DNA from 3 places in the Agarivorans sp. Z349TD_8 genome. Region 2 is predicted to be linked to each of the others. Evidence: predicted binding sites of a transcription regulator. Region 2 holds the regulator's gene; each other region holds the start of a gene.
The links. The regulator MetJ, encoded in region 2, represses methionine synthesis genes. The targets are predictions, from matches to a motif close to TAGACGTCTAGACGTCTA.
Positions count from the first base shown of each region.

Region 1: metE (5-methyltetrahydropteroyltriglutamate--homocysteine S-methyltransferase) is a predicted target of MetJ. The motif match lies at 1,993-2,010, and genes of this name have one in related genera.
Region 3: metN (methionine ABC transporter ATP-binding protein MetN) is a predicted target of MetJ. The motif match lies at 1,484-1,501, and genes of this name have one in related genera.

Region 1 is NZ_CP194037.2:923,929-927,211, reverse strand. It holds gene metE (5-methyltetrahydropteroyltriglutamate--homocysteine S-methyltransferase) at 1-1,979, opposite strand, end outside; gene ACRRS1_RS04105 (LysR substrate-binding domain-containing protein) at 2,263-3,198, shown strand.
Region 2 is NZ_CP194037.2:4,405,521-4,408,803, forward strand. It holds gene metL (bifunctional aspartate kinase/homoserine dehydrogenase II) at 1-344, opposite strand, end outside; gene metB (cystathionine gamma-synthase) at 365-1,531, opposite strand; gene metJ (met regulon transcriptional regulator MetJ) at 1,685-1,984, shown strand; gene ACRRS1_RS19895 (PEP-CTERM sorting domain-containing protein) at 2,089-2,766, opposite strand.
Region 3 is NZ_CP194037.2:854,973-858,255, forward strand. It holds gene ACRRS1_RS03765 (methionine ABC transporter permease) at 1-359, opposite strand, end outside; gene metN (methionine ABC transporter ATP-binding protein MetN) at 349-1,383, opposite strand; gene ACRRS1_RS03775 (hypothetical protein) at 1,619-1,777, shown strand; gene ACRRS1_RS03780 (helix-turn-helix domain-containing protein) at 2,156-2,548, opposite strand; gene ACRRS1_RS03785 (DUF2938 domain-containing protein) at 2,631-3,131, shown strand; gene ACRRS1_RS03790 (hypothetical protein) at 3,201-3,283, opposite strand, start outside.

The DNA of each region.
Region 1 (3,283 bases), 1.5 Mb from region 2:
TCTGCGTCTAAGGCAGCAACCGCCTGCATAATATCGTTGAACTCGCTGTAACACATATGGGTATGAATTTGCGTCTCCGGCTTGGCACTGGCCGCCGATAATTTAAAAGCGGCCACCGCCCAATCTAAATAAGCAGACCATTGACTGCGTTTTAAAGGCATACCTTCACGGATCGCAGGCTCATCAATTTGAATGATCTGGATCCCCGCCTGTTGTAAGTCGGCCACTTCTTCATTTAAAGCAACAGCAATCTGTTCTGCGATTTGCGCTCTGCTCAGATCTTCACGCGCAAAGCTCCAGGTCAGTATGGTAACTGGCCCCGTTAACATGCCTTTTACCGGTTTTTGCGTCAGCGATTGTGCATAGCTTGCCCACGCAACGGTTAGGGGTTTACTGCGCTTAATATCGTCAACAATAATCGCCGGCTTCACACAACGAGAACCATAGCTTTGCACCCAAGCAAAACGACTCACCAAGAAGCCATCGAGTAACTCGGCAAAGTATTCCACCATATCGTTGCGCTCAGCTTCGCCATGTACCAATACATCTAAACCAAGCCTCTCTTGACGCTTGATCGCCTCCCGGATGTGCTCGGCGATGGCCGCCTGATAGTCTGTTGGACTTAGCAAACCAGCCTTAAACTCACGCCGCTGGCGACGAATTTCGGCGGTCTGAGGGAATGAGCCGATAGTAGTCGTGGGCAGCGCAGGTAAGGCTAAACTTTGCTGCTGAATAACTTGGCGCTGGGCAAAGCTTTGCCCACGCTCTCGCTGTAACAAGGAGAATTGCTGAATTTGCTGCTGTAGTTCTCCCTCAGTTGCAAGGCTTTGCGCCTGCACCGCAGCGCTATATTGCTGAGCTTTAAGCTGAGCCGCTGCATCCCCATCAATCACGGCAGCCAAGCATTGCAATTCCTCTAACTTTTGCTCGGCAAAGGCCAAGCGAGGCTTTGCTTCGGCTAACTCGGTTTCAGCATTCAAATCAATCGGACTATGCAACAGCGAACAGGAGCTGGCCAACCATAAACGCTCCCCCAATTGTTGCTTGGCCGCTGCCAAGCGCTCGGCTAAGACGGGTAAGTTGGCTCGCCATACATTACGACCATTGATCACGCCTGCCGACAATACCCAGTTCTCGGGAAAATCACTCAATATTGGTTCAAGCTGTTCAGCGCTAGCACTTAAGTCGAGATGTAAACCATCTACCGCCAGCTGCTTAATCAGCCCTGTATTACTTAAGACATCGTCAAAATAACTAGTTAATAATAAGTTACAGGGACTTAAACGGCTGTTGTAGGCCTGCAATAAAGCATCTTGCCACTGCGCTTCTAATTCTAAACCTAAGATAGGCTCGTCTAGCTGCACCCACTCAACCCCCAGCGCGGCGATACCTTGCAAGATCTGCTGATAGACCTGGATTAATTTCGGTAGCAAAGTGACCCGCTCGAATGGCTCACTGCAGGCTACATCATTGCGCCCCAAATATAGATAGGACACCGGCCCTAGTAACACAGGTTTCACTTTATGACCTAAAGCCAAGGCTTCTTTAATTTCGTCAAATAATTGTGACCATTGCAGACTAAACTCACTATTGGCTGAGAACTCCGGCACAATATAGTGATAATTGGTATTAAACCACTTACTCATGTCCGATGCTGCATGGTTGCACCCGCAACCTTGTTGACCACGGGCAATAGCAAACATCGTGTCTAAATTTAGTTCAGCAGAGCGATGGCGCTGTGGCAGATTCCCTAACAATAAGGAAGTATTCAACACTTGGTCATACCAAGCAAAATCACCAACGGTCACCCAAGCTTGACCACTGTCTCGCTGAGCTTGCCAATTTTGTTGGCGGATCTGCCGCCCCACTTCCAGTAACTGCTGTTGCGAGGATTCCCCCCGCCAATATGCCTCTAAAGCAAACTTCAACTGACGCTGTTTACCAATACGGGGGTAACCCAAAATATGTGTGATAGTCATAAACCAATCCTTTTAGCCGTCTAGATGTATACAGCTCCATACTGGCAAGCGAAGCCGCCAATTACAATTGCAAAGTATTCAAACGAAAATGAATCAAATTCAATTTAGAAAGCATAAGATGGAAGTTAGGACTACCTATACAGCCATGATTTGACACCAAGAGCATTTAAAATGAATTTAATTCAATTTAAGGAAACTAAAATCGCCGCTAACTATACAAGCAAAGTCCAAGCTCCTAAGCTTGCGACTTAATCGCTAATAGCACTGGTACTCTGTTGAACTTATGTTAGAAATTAAACACTTACGTAGCCTACAAGCCCTTGCCAGCAGCCCTTCGATGAAAAGCGCCGCAGCCAAACTATTTGTTAGTGAATCGGCTCTCTCTCATCAACTCAAGGGTTTGGAACAAAAGCTTGGCGTCCACTTACTGCTTAGGAAAAGACAAGCGATACAATTAACCGAACCCGGCAAGCAGGTGCTGGCGCTCGCCGAACAGGTTTTACCTCTTATAGGCCAGCTAGAACAAACATTAATTAGCGGCAACCAGCATTCAAGCAGGCTCAACATCAGCGTTGATTGCCATGCTTGTTTCCAATGGTTATTACCAAGCCTGCAACAATTTAAACAAGCTTGGCCAGAGGTTGTAAGTAACCTTTGCCAAGACCTAAACTACGATGGGCTACCGTTATTACAGCAAGGCGAAACTGATTTATTGCTGACCTCTCAAGTTTCACCGCAGGAGGACATCCACTACCAACCTCTATTCGAATATGAAATGGTCATCATCTGCCCTTTAACTCATCCACTCAGCAGTAAAACTGAGCTTAGCGCCGCTGATCTCTGCCCACATACACTAATCAGTTACCCAGTAAATCCGCAACGTTTAGACATATACAACTTTGTTTTAACGCCCGAGAATCTTCAGATGAAAAACCGTAAACACGCCGATAATCCAGCGATGTTAGTGCAAATGGTAGCCGCTGATATGGGCATTGCCGCGATGCCTTATTGGGCAGTTGATCACTATGTAAAACAACGGTTAATATGTGCCCTGCCATTGCAGCAAGCCTTATGGCGACCAATGTACGCAGCTTACCCATTAAGCCTGAGAAACGCCCCAGCCTTACAAGCATTTTTACAATTATTACAACAGCAAACCTGCAAATTATTACCGGGCATCAGAACGGTGAGGGTAATGTCAAAAAAATATAATCAATAATTTGACTAAAGTGACAAGTTAAGTTTACAGTTAAAAGGCAGTATGGTTATTCAGTAAGGATTAACCAACAACCAAGAAGGGACCG
Region 2 (3,283 bases):
ATAAAGGCATTAATATCCGCCTCTAGCAAATGAGCAATTTGTCGATGCTCTGCGACAAGCTCTCGCTCGATCACTTGCGCCCTCGATTCACTCAATAAATCCTTAACTAGCTGCGCCTGAAACTGAATCAAAGCGGCTAAAGCTTCCGCAGCGGCATTATCGGCTTGTTTCGCCAAATCAATGATATTCAACAAACGATTGGTGGTTTTACCCGCAGCCGATACCACAATGAGATCTTGCGCTTGCGAATGCTGCGCAACAATACCCGCCACTCGTTTGAAACAGCTAGCGTCAGCGAGGCTACTGCCACCAAATTTATGGACATGTCTATTAACTACCGACATGAAGTTCTCCTGTACAACTTTTAGCCAAACGAAAGATTGGCAAATGCCTGCTGTAAATCATTCACTAAATCTTCCGCTTCTTCTAAACCAACCGATACCCGTAACAATTGCGCCGATATTCCCGCTTCGGCCAATGCCTCAGGCGACATTGCCGCGTGGGTCATAGTTGCTGGATGAGCGATTAAACTCTCTACCCCGCCCAAAGACTCAGCCAAAGAAAACAACTGTAAGCCTTTCAGAAATTTCACCATTTGAGTTTCATCTAGCGCAACTTCAAAGCTTAACATAGCTCCAAAGCCAGATTGTTGTTGTTGGGCTAACGCATGACCGGGGTGCTCTGCTAAGCCGGGATAATAAATCGCAGACACCAAAGGCTGCTGCTGCAGGCATTGAACAATAGTTTGAGCATTGTGTTGGTGAACATTCATCCGAGCTTTCAGAGTTCTTAAGCCCCGCAGAGTTAAATAGGAATCAAAGGCTGAGCCTGTTAAACCTAGACAATTCGCCCACCAGCTCAAGCTTTCTGCCAATAACTCAGTTTTTGCCACAACCATACCCGCCACCACATCAGAGTGACCATTAATATACTTAGTCGCCGAATGCACCACAATATCGGCCCCCAGTAAAATTGGATTCTGTAATACAGGCGACAAAAACGTATTATCCACAACTACCAAAGCCCCCACAGCATGCGCTTGTTGAGCTATTTTTTGAATATCCACAATCCGCAATAACGGGTTGCTGGGAGTTTCTAACCAAATTAACTTTGGTTGCTTGGCGAGGGCGGTTTGCAAGCTCTCGCTATCATTTTGATCGATAAACTCGACTTCAAAGGCCTGCTTCTTCGCCAAACTGTCAAACAGGCGATAACTTCCGCCATAACAATCGTGCGGTGCGATCAACAAATCGCCAGGCGCTAACAAAGCGGTCACTAAATGAACGGCCGACATGCCGGTATTGGTGATCACCGCCCCTGCACCATGCTCTAGGTTGGCAATCGCATCGGCTAATATTTGACGGGTTGGATTACCAGAGCGACTGTAGTCAAACTGCCGCTTTTGCTTAAAATCGGCGAAACTATAATTACTCGACAAATAAATTGGCGGAACCACCGCTCCGTGTTGGCTATCACTCTCAATACCACTGCGAACCGCAATGGTGGCGGCGTGAAGATCTTTTAATGACATGTGTTCACTGACTCCCTCTAATTATGCTGCCACTTTACCACTCCCCGTAAAGACGTCAACACTTCTAGACGTCTAAATGTCTTTGCTCTTGGATTGCTAAGTGGCTTTTCCCCCGTTACAATAGGGTTTCTTTGGTTTGGTGTGTATTCAAGTATGTCGACAGATTGGAATGGTGAGTGGATCAGCCCTTATGCTGAACACGGAAAAAAAAGCGAACAAGTAAAAAAAATAACGGTATCAATACCTTTAAAAGTATTGAAAATACTGACCGATGAGCGTACCCGTAGACAAATTAACAATCTACGACACGCCACCAACAGCGAGTTGCTCTGCGAAGCATTTTTACACGCTTACACTGGGCAACCCCTGCCCGATGATGCCGATCTACAAAAAGATAGACCCGACCCGGCCTTAGAAAAAGCCACCGAAGCTGAATTGGATAAAGAAGATTAAGATTTTGCAAAGCCGCTCATTGAGCGGCTTTTTTGTTAAATACTAGACAAACACTTTTGAATAAGCTCACTTATCTTGCAGGAACAACCGCCCACGGCAGAGAGTTAAGCACTTGCTTGTACTTTATATGACTTTTTATTTCGTCTAAACATACATAAGCCAGCAATACCAAATGCCGCAAGAAATATCGTGGATGGCTCGGGAACAGATGAAACACTAATGTTATCGAAACTTTGACCGAGTCTGTTATTAAACAAGCCAACTTGTCCTTGGCTGTACAAACTGCTGGTTAAGGTAGTGACCAAAGTACCATTCACAAATGCTGAGTAGGTATCTCCGAACACATCGATTTTTAAATGAATATCACTTTTAGATGGGAATAATGCACCAGAATGCTTTAAAGCTGGTGAATTGCCACCATTTACGAATTCGTGCCAGTAAACCCCGGTACCTCCACCACCAAGACCTCCTGTGATTAAGGCTATTCCGTTAAAAAGCCCCCCATTGTATGAACTACGAAGAACTACACCGCCATCCCATACATCATTAATATCCAATTCAACAGAAAAATCCCTTAAATCTGTCGGTAACAAGCTAAATGCTTGATTCCCTGATGTAGACTGGTATGCACCACCTTTATCATTCCAGCTACCCTGTTCATTTCCCCATAAAGGAGATGCGGCAGAATCAAAATCATCTGTAAATATGACTGCCGCAATGCTTGACCCAGCAATCGACCAGATTAAAATAACCTTAACTACAAATTGAAAATATATTTTCATTGCAAAAATTCCTTTTAATTGTTTAATTCTAAATTACGACTGTTGACACTGCTATATAACGTCCCAACACAATCCTTCAAAAATTCAATATGGTTTTCTCCCTCTAAATAAAGAAACTATATCTACAGATTCATTCCGCTTAAACATTCTCAAAAAAAACATAACCTATTGAATTTAAAGTGCATGTCAATAAAAACATTATAATAAGAAAGGTTATGTGAATTTAAAAACATAGAGGCGACTACTTTTACTCAATCACCTTAGATAGAAAGGGCGTTGTTGCAGGGCAAACAGCTTCGTAATAACCCCTGAGCTACAAGGTCGTCTAGACAATGCAATTCAGTAATCCATTCGACATAACTACCAAGTTGCTTATTATTCACTTGCAACTACGGTTCTTAGCGAAAATGGAATTATGTTTTAATAATAAGAATGATACTACTCTACACTGCCCCTGATTTTTCTCTCAGGATGCACGAGCACAGAAACAAGCTCTGAAATCTCTTCAACTATTCTC
Region 3 (3,283 bases), 1.5 Mb from region 2:
AAACGTGCAACAAATGGGATTGCACCAATCGTTAGCGGCACAATCGCGGCGGTGGTGCCAATAAAGGTACCTACTAGCAGCTTGGTGAGTGGAATAATTGCGACCATGAGCACTAAAAACGGTACCGAACGACCGATATTTACGATTGCACCTAATATTCGGTTTAGTTTGTTGTTTGCAGCTAATCCACCTTTTTTAGTGATATGTAAAATAACACCTAAGGGAATACCAAGTGCAAAACCAACAATGCCCGCGACCGACACCATGTAGAGGGTTTCGCCCGTAGCGCCGAGTAGTAACTGACCATTGAAGTTTAGCCACTCCACGATTTGTTGAAATGAAAAACCGTTACTGGACATAACCAAGTACCTCCACTTTGACTTTATGTTGTTTCAGAAACTCAATCGCTGCGCTATCGTCTGCTTCATTGCCAAGTAGTTCGGCGACCATCATGCCAAATTTCACCCCTCCGGCGTAATCAAGATCGGAACTCAAAATACTGACATCGATATTAAATTGGCGAGCAATTTGACTGATCAGAGGTGCGTCAACCGTTGCTCCCGTAAACTCTAAGCGCACTAAGGGGTGACTTCCCACGACTCTTTTTGTGTTTAGCCGTACTCGGTAATCTTCGGGGATAGAGAGGTCTAAAGTTGAGCGTATAAAGTCATGAGCCAGTTGGGTTTTGGGATGCGCAAAAATTTCACCAACGGTTCCCTTCTCTACCAGTTCACCACCACCGATGATCGCGACTTGATGACAAATACTCTTCACTACATCCATTTCATGAGTGATCAGTAAAATGGTAATGCCAAGTTGCAAGTTTATCTCTCGTAACAACTCCAGAATCGACTGAGTGGTTGCGGGATCAAGGGCACTGGTGGCTTCATCACATAACAGTACTTTCGGATCAGAGGCTAGGGCTCGCGCAATCGCGACTCGTTGCTTCTGACCGCCACTAAGATTGGCTGGATAGGTGTCTCGTTTATCGGTGAGGCCGACTAAGTCCAAGAGCTCTGTTACTTTACGATCAATCTGCGTTTTATCTGTGTTTGCTAGCTCTAAGGGCAGCGCGATATTGTTGAATACCGTACGTGAAGATAGCAAGTTGAAGTGCTGAAAAATCATCCCTATATTGCGTCTAGCTTGGCAAAGTTGTGGGTGTGAAAGAGTGGTGAGATCGACCCCATCAACAATGATTTGTCCCGAAGTTGGCGCTTCCAGCATATTGACACAACGGATCAAGGTACTTTTACCTGCACCGGATGAGCCAATCACGCCAAAAATGGTTCCTTGAGGAATAGAAAGGTTGATGGCATTAAGCGCAACAATCTCTTTCTCTCCTTGATAGAAAACCTTATTAACATCGCTGATTTCAATCATTTACATAGGCCTATACAAGAGAGCTTAGAATTACATGCTAAGGTGTGACTGAATGGTAGAAGGATGCTATGGATAAGTGCCCTTGAAGTCAATGATTAATTAGCCGTCCAGAAGTCTAATTGGGTGTTTTAACAAATCTAATTTGTTCTGAGTTATAGCCTGCTGCTATAAGAGCGCTTTGTGGTTAAACCAAGCGCTATGAAATTCTGTTGTTGTTTGCAGTGGGGGGCGCGTTGTGGCGGCTTTTTATTTGCCGCGCTGGCAACTTGGGATGATTGTACCGCCATCAAGCGGTAAGGCTGGCTACTTGCAACAAGGGGGGGATTGGCCGCCGTCGTTTATTCAACTTGGTTATTTTGTGTTATTTGTGAAACGCAAAAAGTCATCGAAATAATCGATGACTCGTCACAATTTGAATCTAAAGTCCTAGACCTTTCTTTGGCGATTTTTTGGCTGCTTTGACTGCTTTCTTTTCTTTGGCGGTTAACAGCGGTTTCTTCTTGGAGCCTTTTTTACTGTCTTGTCCTTTACTCATGATCATTTCCTATTTGGGGAAGCACTTAAACCTGCAGTTAGTTTGGATCCAACCTTAGGAGAATTGCTATGCATTGAGCTCAGTAAACGGAATGCGTAACCATTTCAGTATGGCCTCATGGCGCAACAATAGATATAAATAGCTTACTAGTTTGCCATCACAGGCAATTGGGCTGTTGCTGACAAAGCCTATTTTCCTGAGTTCAGGTCAGTTAACACCGTGCCTGGTCCGATAAATCTAAGATAGATCACGCTTCACTGCGCTCATCATTTTCTGAAATGACGGGCATTCTAAATGCGAAGTTTGTGGGCAAGTTGCAACATGAAAAAGGCTATTGCGTATTGCTTGTAGCTGTTTAATTTGCGCATCAATCTCAGTCGTTTTTTGGATTAACAATGTTCTATCGATAGACAATTCATCGTTTGCATCGAACATCATTGAAATTTCAATGAGCGATAGCCCTGCCATGCGGCCCAAAGAAATAATATTTAATTTATTCAATACACTTGGAAAATATTGTCGGCGTAGCCCTTTTCGACTGGGGGAGTGGATCAGCCCGATTTTTTCATAATATCTTAAGGTTGAAGGTTTTAAACCAGAGCGACGAGCTACCTCTGCAATATCCATCATATCTCCTATTGACTTAAAGTCGACTTCAAGTTGTACCCTGTTTGTGAATCTATCAAATTAAGAGCTACAAGGGGAATATTTAATGCTTACGAATCTTTGTTTACAAGCCGTTTGGATTGGTATTGGAGCGACGCTGGTCATGGATGGTTGGTCGTTGTTCCAAAAAAGAATACTCGGGATCCCAGCGCTGGATTATGCGCTGCTTGCGCGATGGGTATGTTTCATAGCAAGGGGGCAGCTACTGCATCGAACGATTGTGTCTACACCGCCGGTCAAGGGCGAAAGACTTCTCGGTTGGGCCTTACATTATGCAATTGGGATTGTTTTTGCGATGGCTCATGTGTTTTTATTCGAAGAGGTATGGCTGGCAAGTCCAACACTGCTGCCTGCGTTGATCACCGGGATTGTGACCTTGGTATTTCCTTTTTGTATCATCCAACCTTGTCTTGGTTTTGGGTTTGCGGCAAGTAAAACAGCGGCGCCTCGGTTGGCGAGGGGGTTAAGTATCGTCACTCACAGTGCCTATGGCATTGGCCTATTTTGCAGTGCCTTAACGTTACCCTGGATACTCAGGGGGGCTTAAAGTCGCGCTCTGGTTTGAGCTGAGCCGCGACACGCCGATAGTTTGATGAAGCAAGCCGGTCGGTTTTGCTTAAGTTATCCTTTCCATAAAAGAGCGGAAAAATTCTTTGAGCCTATCGATATAACTCGGGGGAGTTTCAACCCGCGGTTGAT